3 regions of the Labrenzia sp. THAF35 genome follow, and region 1 is predicted to be linked to each of the others. Evidence: predicted binding sites of a transcription regulator. Region 1 holds the regulator's gene; each other region holds the start of a gene.
What was found. Region 1 encodes LexA, which represses DNA repair genes until DNA is damaged. Its sites were predicted from a motif close to TGTTCNNNNTGTGTTCNG; they were not measured.
Positions count from the first base shown of each region.

Region 2: a site for LexA is predicted at 1,723-1,740, ahead of FIU93_RS20570 (single-stranded DNA-binding protein). Genes of this name have one in related genera too.
Region 3: a site for LexA is predicted at 2,050-2,067, ahead of FIU93_RS00430 (PA0069 family radical SAM protein). Genes of this name have one in related genera too.

Region 1 is NZ_CP045380.1:4,235,490-4,240,148, reverse strand. It holds gene FIU93_RS19410 (acyl-CoA synthetase) at 1-495, shown strand, start outside; gene FIU93_RS19405 (hypothetical protein) at 588-1,391, shown strand; gene lexA (transcriptional repressor LexA) at 1,513-2,223, shown strand; gene FIU93_RS19395 (ComEC/Rec2 family competence protein) at 2,228-4,345, opposite strand.
Region 2 is NZ_CP045380.1:4,494,488-4,499,146, reverse strand. It holds gene uvrA (excinuclease ABC subunit UvrA) at 1-1,414, opposite strand, end outside; gene FIU93_RS20570 (single-stranded DNA-binding protein) at 1,999-2,556, shown strand; gene FIU93_RS20565 (hypothetical protein) at 2,618-3,094, opposite strand; gene FIU93_RS20560 (L,D-transpeptidase family protein) at 3,626-4,659, shown strand, end outside.
Region 3 is NZ_CP045380.1:86,607-91,265, reverse strand. It holds gene FIU93_RS00435 (ribonuclease HII) at 194-844, opposite strand; gene FIU93_RS00430 (PA0069 family radical SAM protein) at 890-2,002, opposite strand; gene FIU93_RS00425 (transporter substrate-binding domain-containing protein) at 2,158-3,000, opposite strand; gene FIU93_RS00420 (glycosyltransferase) at 3,369-4,064, shown strand; gene moaB (molybdenum cofactor biosynthesis protein B) at 4,118-4,659, opposite strand, start outside.

The DNA.
Region 1 (4,659 bases):
AATCATCTGCCCCCCAATGAAACGGGTGAAGTCTGCGTCATCGGTTCGGCGGTCTGTGCTGGCTATCTGGAAGACGAAGACGCCAACCAGAAGTCTTTCCGGAACGGCTGGTTCCGCACCGGAGACATCGGTCACATGGATGAACAGCGCTACCTCTTCCTGACAGGCCGAGCGTCGGACATGTACATTTCTGGTGGCTCCAACGTCTACCCGAAGGAAGTCGAGGAAGTGCTGCTTACACATCCGGATATTTCCGAGGTCGCAATTCTCGGCATTCCGGACAGGCAATGGGGCGAAGTTGGCCTAGCCGTTTGTGTGGCTGCCCCAGACAATTCACCCGACCCTCAGGAACTCAGCGACTATCTGAACGGCAAGATCGCCCGCTACAAGATGCCTGCACGTTATCTCTTCATTCCCGCAATGCCGACAAGTGCCTATGGCAAGATCACCAAGAAACTGGTGCGGGAGCATTTGACCGAGAAAGGCCTGTTGTGAGACGGCCCGCCCCCAGGTCTCTGTCCGACATTCGTCATCCCGGCCCTTCTGCCATCAATCGGCTCCCCCATGCCAGATGTCTGGCGAAACCATTGGAAATCTCCCTGGCAGAGCAAACTCCCTTGCTGGAGGCGCTGGGCCGCTTCGCCACGCACCAAGGACTGAGCTCCGCCGTTCTCGATCTTTCCGGGCTCACGCTCGAAGCGTTCGACTTCGTAATGCCTGCCTGTGCAATCGATGACAGACATGCAGCCTGGTACAGCGACACGCACTCCTCGAAAGGCGCAACGCTGGAGTCCGCAGTTGCCATTCTCGGGATACGAGATGGTGAATGGTTCGCTCATGTACACGCCTCTTGGCGTGAGGAAGAAGTCGAGCACCTTGGCCACTTACTGCCGCATACGCTGAAGGTTGCGCATCAGGGGGCCATCAAAGGGTACGGCCTGCAAGGCGCAGCCTTCGTGGCATCGCTGGATCCGGAAACCGAATTCACGTTGTTTCGTGTGCAACAGGATGACGAACAGTCACGGATAACCGACTACAATGCGCTTATCACCACACTCGCTCCGTTTGCCGACCTGACGGACAGCATCCAAGAACTCGCAAAAGAGCTGAAAGCACCCTCCTACGAAGTCTATGGACTGGGCAGTCTGGCCGGAGCAGCGTTTCGCGACGCCCAGCCGATGACAGGTCTGATCTCCGAGATACTCCTGACTGAAAACGCTGGCGCGAAACCGGATCAAGAGCTTTGCGTCCCAATCCGCGCCGTTGATCTCGAAGGTGGACTGCATCGGGGCATTCTAACCGCTGGTGGCGCGCCGACTTTGATCACCTGTGAACTGCTGATCATGACCGGATCGAAGGATGACCTGAATCCGATATCGGAGACGGATTGAATACGGCAACTTGTTCGAGGCCAAGAACAGTAAGAGAACATTTACCCTTGCAGAACACAATGAGAACAGGTACCATGTTCTTGATTTGTACCAGATGTTTTCTCGGTCAGGGGACGCCTACATGCTGACGCGCAAGCAGTACGAACTGCTCATGTTCATTCACGAAAGACTGAAAGAAACCGGTGTGCCGCCGTCTTTCGACGAAATGAAGGATGCGCTCGACCTGCGCTCCAAGTCCGGTATTCACCGCCTGATCACCGCGCTTGAAGAACGTGGCTTCATCCGGCGCCTGCCGAACCGGGCCAGAGCCATGGAAGTTGTTCGTCTTCCGGACTCCATCGCACCCGGCCTGGGCGCTCCACGGCCAAGAGGCAGCTTCTCACCTGAAGTCATTGAAGGCTCACTCGGCAAACCGGAGCCTGAAAAAGCTGCACCGGTGCCGGTGTCCAGTGTTACGGAAATCCCCGTCATGGGCCGCATTGCAGCCGGCGTGCCCATCGAGGCCATTCAAACACACAGCCATTCCATCACAGTGCCGCAGGACCTGCTTGGTCGCGGGGAACACTACGCGCTGGAAGTTCGTGGTGATTCCATGATTGAGGCGGGCATTCTGGACGGTGATACCGTGCTTATCCGCCGGACCGACAGCGCCGACAGTGGCGACATCGTGGTTGCACTTGTGGACGATGAAGAAGCCACCTTGAAGAGGCTGCGCAAGAAAGGCGCTTCCATCGCTCTTGAAGCAGCCAACCCGGCTTATGAAACCAGGATCTTCGGTCCCGGCCGCGTTCGTGTTCAGGGCCGCCTCGTTGCCCTGTTTCGTCAGTATTGACCAGTCACTCCTCTGCGCGCGCTTCGGCCACCGAGGCGCGCTCGGCTAGACGCAGGCTGTCTCTCGTTACCTTACCCTGGTGATGCCAAGGGCGCGGTGGGTCAGGGATGGCAAACTTCAGTTTCTCGATTTTCAGATTTTCCTTTGGCGGATGGCCCGGTCCACTGGCACCGCTCGTAGCATTCGCGGCCTGGCTGAAATCACCGGGCGATAGCCAGATGGAGACGGCACCACGTTCGGTGCGCGTACCATGATCCAGGACGAGGGCTGCGCCGCAGCTCTCCGGAGCGACAAGATCGGTCACGACCAAATCGGCATATCGGCAATCCAGCTGAAACGCTTCAAATGTCTTTGGCTGCGCGATTGCAAGAAACGATTGCCTGCCATCCAGCCGTTCTGCGTCCTCTGAATTGACGTAGGCCCTGATGACACAACCGTCGTCATCGCAATTTCTTTGAGGCGATTTCATCTTGCGCGACAAGATCGCATCATTCCTCACTCCTTCCGACTGCAGCCAGAGATCACTTGCAAACGATCTCCCCCTAGCTGCGTAACGCAAAGTTCCCGTTTCATCGCGGGCAGCTATTCGAGAGCCGCTTGCAGCAATCTGTATATCCGGAGGCCGGCTGGTGAGAACAATCAATATTCCTGCGACGAGAGGCACTCCTGCGAGCACACGCTTTCTGCCAGGCACCAACAATCCGGCAAATAATGCTGATAGCAACAGCAATGCAGCAGCCCCGTCGAGCCTTCCGGAAGTTCCGCCGCCGGCATCCAGGGCTGCGGTAAAGGAAGCAACCTTCAACAGAAGTGAAACTCCGAAAGACATGACAGCCAGAGGGAGAGCCGCAAGGCCGAAGGGCATCAGAACGAATGCAAGTACTCCCATAGGCATCACAACAAGTGAAAACACCGGCATTCCCAGCAAGTTGCCTACAAGGCCATAGGGCGCAATGCGGCTGAAGTGATGAGCTCCTATAATGCCGGTCGCCAACCCTGCGACCAATGCGGTTACGAACAACCCTGCAACCCACTTGCCGAGGTAGAGACAAGTCGCCTTGCCCCATCCGGACACTCTTTCACCAGATGACAGGGAACGATCTCGCTGCCGCCACAGGTCATATACGGCGACCAGGCAGATCACGGCAGCGAAGGACATCTGGAAGCCGGGAAAAAACAACCGCTCAGGAGCAATCAGCAAGAGTACGAGGCCAGCCAACGCTACGCTTCGCAGGGTTAGGCCGCGTCGCCCCACCAGAATTCCGACAAAGACAATCGCGATCATCAGGAACGATCGTTGCGTCGCAACCGCACCACCGGACAGAAGCAGATAAATAACGGCAGCACCAAGGGCTGAAAGCGCGGCCCACTTGTGCACTGGCCACCTGAGCGTCAGGACCGGCACCAAGCAAAAGAGCACTAAGACCGCGCCATAGGCGCCGCCGGCAAAGAGCGCCATATGCAGTCCAGAAATTGCAAGAATGTGAGCCAGTCCGGCGGCCCGCAAAATCTCTTCCTGCTCTTCGGTTATTCCGCTGCGGTCTCCAACCAGAAGAGCAACGATCAGTGCGGTTTCCGGCCCTTCCGAAAGATTGGCCCTGATGCGTTCCGCGAGGTCTATTCGAAGCTTGGCAACGGCAACGGCAGGGCGAAATTCATTTCCAGCCTCCTCAGTCTCGATGACCTCGGGGGACCCGAAACTGAAACCCGTCGCACCTATCTGCTGAAAGAAGGCCCGGAAGGAATAATCGTATCCTCCTGGAAAGACGGGACCCGCGGGGGGAAACAGCCGCGCACTGACGCTCACGGTGCGCCCCACATCAATGTCGCCTCCCGCCGGAACGCGCAAGCGCACCTTGGCGGGAAACTCGCCCTCCTCGACAGGACGCCCATTGACCGAGGATACGGCCAGTACGATCCGGTGACCGGCTGCCCCGCTGTCAATCTCTTCTATGTAGCCAGCCAGATCCGCGTTCATCTGTTCGGCAAGGCGCGGCGCCGAAACATATGCCGTGCGAAGACTGGAGGCTGCCAGTCCGGCAAAGAATGCCAGGAAGAGAACGACGGAAACCGCCACAGTGCCGCGCTGCTTCACACGCCAGAGAACCGCGCTTACCAGCACGACCAGAACTCCCAACAGAACCCAGGAAGGTTCTTCGGGCAACCAAACGTAGACACCAATTCCCCCGGCAAACGCGAAGGCACACCACAACAGCCCTTGCGAATCCCAAAGACGATCTGCTGACGCATTGTGAGCAAAATAAGTGTGACCAGCGCCCGCTAGCCTTGAACGCCGTTTCTCACGTAATTTAGGCTTGAGCACGGCAGGTGATAAATCCTCGCGCTCAACGTCAAGGGTTGCCGTTTGCGACCGGCCGGCAGAAATATCGAGCGGACCGGACCGTGACGTCACTTCAGCTCCTCGTTTTGGTCCAA
Region 2 (4,659 bases), 260 kb from region 1:
GCTCCGGCAGGGCTTCAAACCAGAGGCTTGCATCGCGAATGGAATGTTCGGTGATCTGACCGATGTGCCTGCCGGCGATCTTGACGGCAAGCGCTTCCGGCTTCAGACGGAACCCGCTGCAAGCCGGGCAGGCATGATCGGATTGAAACCTTGCCAGTTCCTCGCGAACCCAGGTGGATTCCGTCTCACGCCACCGCCTTTCGATATTGCCGATTACACCTTCAAAGGTCTTCTCTGTCCGATAGCTGCGGACGCCGTCATCATAGACGAATTCAATCTTCGCATTGCCGGTTCCATGAAGGATTGCCTCGCGCACTTCCGATGGAAGATCCTTCCAGGGCGTTGCCATGGACACCTTGAAATGACTGCAGAGTGCTTCCAGCGTCTGGGCATAATAAGGTGATGTCGACCCTGTCTTCGCCCACGGCAGGACAGCTCCTTCGCGCAGGGAAAGCGAGTGGTCAGGAACAACCAGGTCTTCTTCGAAGGCGAGTGTCGTTCCAAGGCCGTCACAAGTGGGGCAGGCACCGAAGGGATTGTTGAACGAAAACAGGCGCGGCTCGATCTCCGGAATGGTGAAGCCGGATACCGGGCAGGCAAATTTTTCGGAAAAGATCAGCCGTTCCGGGTTGCCGTTCTCGTCGGTCTTGTCGGCAAATTCGGCAATTGCAATGCCATCGGCAAGTTTCAGCGCCGTTTCCAGTGAATCGGCAAGCCGGCCGGAGATATCGTCGCGCACGACGATACGGTCTACGACGACGTCGATATCGTGCTTGAATTTCTTGTCGAGGGCAGGGGCCTCGGAAATCTCATGGAAGGTTCCGTCGATCTTGACGCGCTGGAAACCCTTCTTCATCAGCTCGGCAAGTTCCTTGCGGTACTCGCCCTTGCGGCCGCGAACCATCGGCGCGAGCAGGTAGAGGCGGGCACCTTCTTCCAGCTCCAGAATGCGATCCACCATCTGGCTGACGGTCTGGCTTTCGATCGGCAGACCGGTGGCGGGGGAATAGGGAACGCCGACACGCGCAAACAAAAGGCGCATGTAATCGTAGATTTCCGTAACCGTTCCGACTGTGGAGCGCGGATTGCGGGACGTGGTCTTCTGTTCGATGGAGATTGCCGGAGACAGTCCGTCGATCTGGTCGACGTCCGGTTTCTGCATCATTTCCAGGAACTGACGCGCGTAGGCGGACAGGCTTTCCACGTACCGCCGCTGTCCTTCTGCATATATGGTGTCGAAGGCGAGTGACGACTTGCCTGAGCCAGACAGGCCGGTCATGACAATCAACTTGTCGCGGGGCAGGTCCAGGTCGACGCCCTTCAGGTTATGCTCCCGTGCGCCACGGATGCTGATGACCCGTGTTGGGTCCGCCTTCCAGGCTTCTTCCGACTGCGATCCCTTGGCTGTCTTCATTGTCGTTCTTCCTGACCGCATGCGTCGCCCAAAGACGATTGTTGCTCTCGCATACGCTAAGATGGTCCATTGCCGATGATGTCTGTTTGCCCCGATATAGCAGTTTCGGGCGGAGCTTCCAGTGAGGCATTTTCATTATCGTGCCGGAGGCACTTGTCGATGCGATGCCTGATTGAATCGCTTTTACCGAAATGATAAGAACAAAACAAGTACATTAACGATTGCCGCGTCAGGAGCCGAGCAGAAATAGGTGACCGAAACCTCGCAGTTCATGAGATAATGTCCTGACAGAAAAATCGAGGCTTGATTGGAACAAAAGTGGAGCAAATTGTAACTTGGCGCAATCAAGGATTGTGTCTGTCGACTTTGCTCGAATTTTAGGCGGATGAACCAGGCGGCAGTTTGTGAGTTGCCTTGTGGAAAATGAGTGAAGCCGGGCGAAAATAGCGGCGAAGCTGTTGGCGTGCCGTTAGGGTTCTGGTTTCTAGCAGCAAAGCTTGCAACGTTGACCGTTTATCGACACGTGCCGGAGAAGCACACGAACATCGTCGGCGGGGTCAACGAAAAACAAACAGGAGTTCAGTATGGCGGGCAGCGTCAACAAAGTAATTTTGGTCGGCAATCTGGGAGCAGACCCGGAAATCCGCCGTACGCAGGATGGCCGCCCGATCGCCAATCTCCGGATTGCGACGTCGGAATCCTGGCGAGACCGCAACACCGGTGAGCGTCGTGAAAAGACGGAGTGGCACCGCGTCGTGATCTTCAACGACGGTCTTTGCAAAGTTGCGGAGCAATATCTGCGCAAGGGATCAAAGGTTTATCTCGAAGGCCAGCTTCAGACCCGCAAATGGCAGGATCAGTCCGGTCAGGACCGGTACTCCACCGAGATCGTGCTGCAGGGTTTCAACTCCAACCTGACCATGCTTGACGGCCGCGGCGAAGGTGGCGGTGCATCCGGCGGTCTTCCCGATTACGGCAATGACTCACAAGGCGGTGGCGGAGGTGGCTTCGGCGGCGGCGGTTCCGGTTCCGGCGGGAATTTCGGTGGTGGCTATGGCGGCGGTTCCAGCAGCGGTGGCGGTTACGGCGGTCCGTCCGGCGGCGGTGGTGGTGGCCCCATGGACGACGAAATTCCGTTCTGATCTTTTTCTGCCCTACCGGGTGCGGTCCCATGCTTTGGGGCCGCGCACCAGGTTATGTTGATCAACCGCCAACGTTCGGGTCGTAAGGCGTGTTCGGGTCATCAACGCCGTCGTAATATTCCTTCGCACTGCCGAGACCGCAGTGATAGACGGCTTCTTCTGCGCGTGTGTCGCCACCCGTAATCGGGGCGCCGTTGTGATGCGCGAATTCATGAATGATGGTGGCCAGCACCATCCACCTGCCCATTTTAAAGGCCCGGTCACCAACCGCGATTTCCCCGGAAGGAACGTGGATTTCCCCATGTAGCGGTGAAATGGTCGGTCCGTAATTCACCCAAATCGAGCTGTCGTTGATCATGTCCGACAAGCTTCGCCCCTTGGGCAGCGTCCGGAAATAGGCATTACATCCCGGGTTGTTCTTGACCATCTTGAAAAGCTTGTTTCTGGCCCATTTCAGCTTTGAATACTGGGAAGAGTTGAAACTTGTGTATTTCCAGATCGGTGACGAATGGTCACCAACATTGAATTGAAACGGCATTTGGCTCTCCGGTAATGTCTCACGTACTCGTGAAGCCGTAGATACGCCTTTGATGAAGAAGGTGGCGTGATGCCAATCACGCGAGGTTGTTTTTCCAAACAGCCGCAGTTCTGCCGTTTCTGGCACCGTGATGGTGGGCAGCCGTACTGTCAGCAACGAGGCAAAATCGTCACAGTCGACTGATTTCAAACCTGTGTAGGACGGCGCCCCTTAACCATCTGATGAACCCTGTTATAGTATCAAACGGTTTACGGGCGCAGTTTCCGGGAATCGGGTCGCGGGGCCCGGTTGCACGGTAACTGCGTTGCCATATCACGTTCGGATGTAGAACATCCTCGGCGGATATGCCGAACAGCCTTCGATCCTTGCAGGGAAGCAATAAAACCCTGGTGACTTGGGCAAGGCGTCAGGTTCGAAAAGATTTAAAAAAAGCGGGTTTAGACAATGCGAGCGAATGCAATGGCACTGAGCGAATGTACCGGGAAAAAACCGAAACGTTCTGTCCTGGGGACGTCCCTCAGGGCTGGCTTGATGGCGACGGTGCTTTTTTCCGGTTTTAACCTGGTCTCGGTTGAGCCTGCTTCCGCGCAGGGGTTGTTCCAGCGTCTGTTCAATCCGGAAGCGCATCGCCGACAGCAGGAACGTGAGCGCCAACAGGATCTTAGCAAGAAGGTCGTTACCGCAAAGGTCTCTGCGCCGCGCTACCTCAATTACACGGCCGACAGCTGGAAGAAGGTTTCGCTGGCTGAATTGTCGGAGATCAAGTCCGCCGAGGTGAAGCCTGATGTCCAGCCCGTTGAAACGACGGATGCCCCGAGCACCGAAAGCGATAGCCTGCCACAGGCTCCGGTCGTTCTGACCGCATTCGACACGGCGCGTCCGGCATTGAAAGACATGTCGCTCACCGTCCTTCCGGAAGTGGGTTCTGCAGTCATTTCATTCTATCGTGAGCATCCCGATTTCGTCTGGGTGAAAGACGGTAAGCCGACAGAAAAGGCAATCGCGGTCCGTAGCAGTCTCGCTGATACAGGCAAATTTGCGCTGAACCCGGAAGACTATGTCGTCGATCTTCCCGTAACTGAAGGTCTTGAAGGTGAGGCACTCGATGCCGCCACGATGCGGTTCGAGATGGAGATGAGTGCAGCCGTTCTGACATATGTTCTGGATTCGAGGCGCGGACGTGTCGATCCAAACCGGATTTCCGAATATCACGATCTTCCGAGGCATGAAGTCGATCTCGTTGCAGCCCTGGAAGGCTTCAAGGCAGCGGCCAATGCCGAAACAGCAGTTGCCAAAGCGCAGCCTCAGAGTGAACATTTCCGCAAGCTGACCGAAGAGTTGGCCCGCTTGCGAGCAGAAGATGAAGACGCCGACCAGATCGTCATCGCGCCCGGCACATTCCTGAAGGCTGGCAAATCCAGCCCTGAAATGAAGAACATCGTCGCCGCGATCGCCAAGAACGGCTCGGAGGAACTCAAGTCGGCTCATGAAGAGACGCTGACTGCCTATGATGGCGCTGAACTTTATTCTCCGGAACTCGTTGAGCTGGTGAAGGCTTTCCAGAA
Region 3 (4,659 bases), 2.0 Mb from region 1:
CTCTGCTGACGAATTGAAGAAGCGGCCTTTCGGGGCCGCTTTTTTGTTGCGGCAGGCAATTCGCACGCTACTTGGCACTAATCGGCAGCGATCTCCATTGCCGGTTGGTCTTGAGATGCCTGAAAGCAGAGAAGTGTCGCTGACTTGCAGCGTATTTCCTGCCGTCTAAACCCAGTTCGTTATGTCCGGAATCTCAAGACCCTGCAGCCAGCCTGACCGGCTTGAAGCTGAGGCGATGATGAACGGTCGGCCCATGGCGTTCCAGGGCTGCCTGGTGTTGCGGCACGCCATACCCCTTGTGCTGGGCAAACCCGTAGTCCGGAAAACGGGCGTCGAGGTGAACCATCATCCGGTCCCTTGTTACTTTCGCGACGATAGAGGCGGCTGCAACGCACAGGCAGCGACCATCTCCCTTGATCAATGCCTGTCCGGCCTGTTTCAGTCCATGCGGCACATCGCGGCCGTCGACAAGAACGTAGTCGGGAACCAGAGGCAGGTGATTGACGGCCCGCACCATGGCCGAAAGGGTTGCGGTGCGAATATTGACAGCATCGATCGTTGCCGGTGAAGCGCTGGCGAGCGAGACATGGGCTGTAGCTACAATCTGCTCGAAAAGCTCTTCGCGCCGGGCTTCGGTCAGTTTCTTGGAATCATTGAGGCCAACAGGCACACGGTCGTAATCTAGGATAACCGCGGCCGTGACCACGGGCCCGGCCCAGGGGCCACGACCGGCTTCGTCTACGCCGCAGAGCCGACCGTCAAGGGATTTCGCGTGCTTGCGCTCAATCACAAGGTCCGGGCTATCGGGAAAGGCAAGGTCAAAGAGGGAAGGGCTGAACGTCATGAACAGCACCCTGCCGTCCGGCAGCAAGTTTCTCAAGATCTTGCGTCAAAACAGGTCCAATTGCACACCGCCTTTTTGCGGCTGGACGAAGGCCTCGGTGTTGAGCTTTCGGCGACGCAGATTGAGGCCAAGGCGTTTCGCTCCCAGCGAGAACCGTTTGGCAATCTGGTCGGCATAAGGACCTCTCCCGCGCATGCGCTCGCCCCATTTGGCGTCATAGTCCTTGCCGCCGCGCATGGCGCGGATCAGGTTCATCACATGGCGGTAACGGTCCGGACGCTCTCGCAGCAGCCAGTCCCGAAAGAGTTCCGACACTTCCAGGGGAAGCCGTAAAAGGATGTAGGCAACCTCCGTCGCGCCATGCTCGGCTGCCGCTTCCAGAACGTTTTCAATTTCGCTGTCTGTCAGGGCTGGGATCACAGGCGCCATCATTACGGACGTGGGAATGCCCGCGTCGGAGAGAGCCCGGACGGCCTCAAGCCTTTTGTGGGGTGCAGACGCACGCGGCTCCATGGCCCGGCAGAGTTTCTTGTCGAGCGTCGTGACCGACAAGGCAACCTTCACCAGATTTCGTTCTGCCAGCCTCGACAGAATGTCGATATCTCGCGTGACCAGGGCTGACTTGGTGACGATCGCAACCGGGTGGGAGCAATTGTCCAGCACTTCCAGGATCTCACGCATCAGCTTGTAGCCGCGTTCCATAGGCTGGTAGGGATCAGTGTTCGTGCCGATGGCGATCACGCGCGGCTGATAACCGGGGCGGGAAAGTTCACGTTCAAGCAACTGTGCGGCATTGGGTTTGGCAAACAGCCTGGTTTCGAAATCCAGGCCCGGAGACAGCCCCATGAACGCGTGGCTCGGTCTGGCGAAACAGTAGATGCATCCATGTTCGCAGCCCCGGTAGGGATTGATCGAGCGGTCGAAGGAAATATCCGGCGACTCGTTTCGGGTGATGATTGTGCGCGCACGCTCTTCCTGAACCTGGGTTTTCAGCGGCGGCAGGTCTTCAAGCGTTTCCCAGCCATCGTCGAAACATTCACGAGTTAATTTCTCGAAGCGGCCGGAGGCATTGAGCGCAGCCGCGCGTCCCCGCCGCCTGTGCTCGGAAACGGAGCGGACATCGGGTACAAGGCCGGCTGCGTCGGCTGGTAGTGAAATCTCATCGGGGGGACTGAAAGGCACGCGAGAACGTCCAGGTTATGAAATGGAACATAACAAGAACATTATCACGACGCCAACGCGACGCAAGATGCTGTTTACACCTTGTGGGTTTTGACCTTCAAAAGATGGTGGACTGCAGACCAGGCCGGAATTCAGGAACCGCCACGGTCATCGTGACCTGGCCGGCGACCAAGGTATTTGATCAGGATCGCATCCAGCGTCCCGTCGGACTGCATCTCGCGAATGGTTTCGTCGTAGCGTCCGGGAAGGCTTTCGATATCCGGGTAGGTCGAAGCTTTGGCAAAGACGTTGTAGTAGGGCTTCGTTATCAGCGGCAGCGGTAACGTCGCCAACTGGTCCAGCCTCCCGGCCTTCTTTTCCTCGTAGAGCGTGCTGATGGTGTTCATGGGAACGGCATCCACACGCTTTGCCAGCAGCATGCCGATCTGGAGATTGTTGCTGGCGACCGTCTGAAAATCGAGGCCGGCGTTGAGGAACTCCGGGGTATAGGCGAAATCCTGCGTGATACCGATCTGCAACCCCTTCAGGTCGTCGTAGCCTTCGAAACGGATTGTTCCGGCATCTTCGGCGCGGATGAAGAAGCTCCAGCTGATGTCGATGTAGCTTTCGTCCGGATAGTTCAGGTACTCCATCCGGTCCGGCTTCTTGGAAAACAATAGCAGCATGTCCGCCCGTCCGGCGCGCGCTTCCTGTTGGATGCGAGTTCCGGAATCGATCAGTTCCAGCGAATAGGAAAGGCCGAGACGGCGCATGACTTCATCGAGAACTTCGACGTCGATACCCTTGTAGACCCCGTCTTCGACAAACTTGTATGGCTCTTCCGGGGTTGCCAGCACCACGAGGTCTCGGGCCGATGCTGTCCCGGCCAGCAAAGCCAGGGACAGAACAAACCCGGCGAGCCCCACGAAAATCCGGCCGAGCGTCTGCGTCAGGTATCCTGCGCCTGAAGTTGGCTTTTGATCGGGTGTCGTCATGGCGCGATCGCTTGGGTTCTGGTCGAAGTAAGAGCTTTCAGCTTTGGTATGCACTCTTAAGATAACATGAAATCCGGCACTTCCATTTGCCGGAGAGGGGCTATTTTCCTGAAAACCGTCAAATGGATACCGATCGGTTTCACACTGGAGCAACTTTTCACGGCCCTATGACAAATGTGAAAGAGGTACTGCTACAGCTTTCGCCCGATCTTTTCTTTTCATGCAACCAAAGTAGACATTACCTGGCGATATATATCGCGAAGGTTGGTGACCGATTATTGGAGTTTGTTAAGAACCCCAACAAAAAACAGCTCCCGCTTCGTCACCGACACTCGCACTTTGAAAAAAATCATGTAAAACTTGAGATCATGATCAGCGTCATCATTGCGACAAGAAATTCCGAAACCGAGCTCGTTCACGCGCTTTCGGCCCTGGTGCCGGCAGCTGCAGAGGGCGTTATCCGCGAAGTTATCGTGGTCGATGGTGGTTCGTCGGACAATACCGAGAAGGTTGCCGACGCGGCCGGGTGTGTCTGGATCAGCCGGGGCAATGCTTCCCGCAGCGAACGCCTTGCCTATGGCGCCTCCATGGCGAGCCGGGGCGACTGGCTATTGTTCCTGCGGCCGGAAACGCTTCTGGAAAGCGGCTGGCATCATGAGGCCCAGGCCTTCATTGAGCGGGCAGCCCGTGCCTCCAACGGTCCACGGACCGCCGCAAGCTTCCGCCTTCGCTATGAGGCTTTCGGGCTCAGTGCGCGGGTAAGCGAGTCTTTTGCAGCCTTGCGGTCCCAACTGCTTGGCATGCCTTACGGCAACCAGGGCCTGCTGATCTCCAGACAGTTTTATCAGAAGCTCGGCGGCCATCGGCCGTTGCCGGAGCTGGAAGATCTCGATATCGCCAAGCGTATCGGACGTGGGCGGATGGTGTTCCTGCGGGCTGCCGCGGTCTCTTCGGGTGAACCCGAGCGGGAAGGGCTGTTTTCCAGGTTCCGCCAGGCTTTCGCACGCTTTTGCGTCGGTACCCTGCGCATTCCAGCGAGTGTTGCCGTCAAGCTGCACGGCTGAACAAGGCACTGCACGGTTCTGGGCGGACACGCTCTTCTTCGGTATGGTGGCGATCAGGCCTCCCGAAGCTTGCCGCGCTTCAGGTGCTCGTCCAGCCTGGGCATGATCTCCACGAAATTGCAGGGCATGTGACGATAGTCCAGCTGCCATTTCAGGATACCGTCCCAGGCGTCCTTGCAGGCGCCCGGGGAACCGGGCAGTACGAAAATATAAGTCGCCCCGGCGACGCCGCCGGTCGCACGGGACTGGATCGTGGAGGTGCCGATCTTGTCGTAGGAGATTCGGTGAAAGACCTCTGAAAAGCCGTCCATGCGTTTTTCGAACAGAGGCTCCATAGCCTCCGGCGTCACGTCACGGCCGGTAAAGCCGGTGCCGCCGGTCGAGACGATCACATCCACGCCCTTGTCATTGATCCAGCTCTTGACGACCGCCTGAATGGCCGGAACGTCATCGGTGACGATCTGCCTGTCCGCAAGCATATGTCCTGCCTTTTCGATCCGGTCCACCAGCGTATTGCCGGAGCGGTCTTCTTCCAGCTTGCGCGTATCCGATACCGTCAGCACAGCAATGTTGAGCGGAATGAACGGACGGGTTT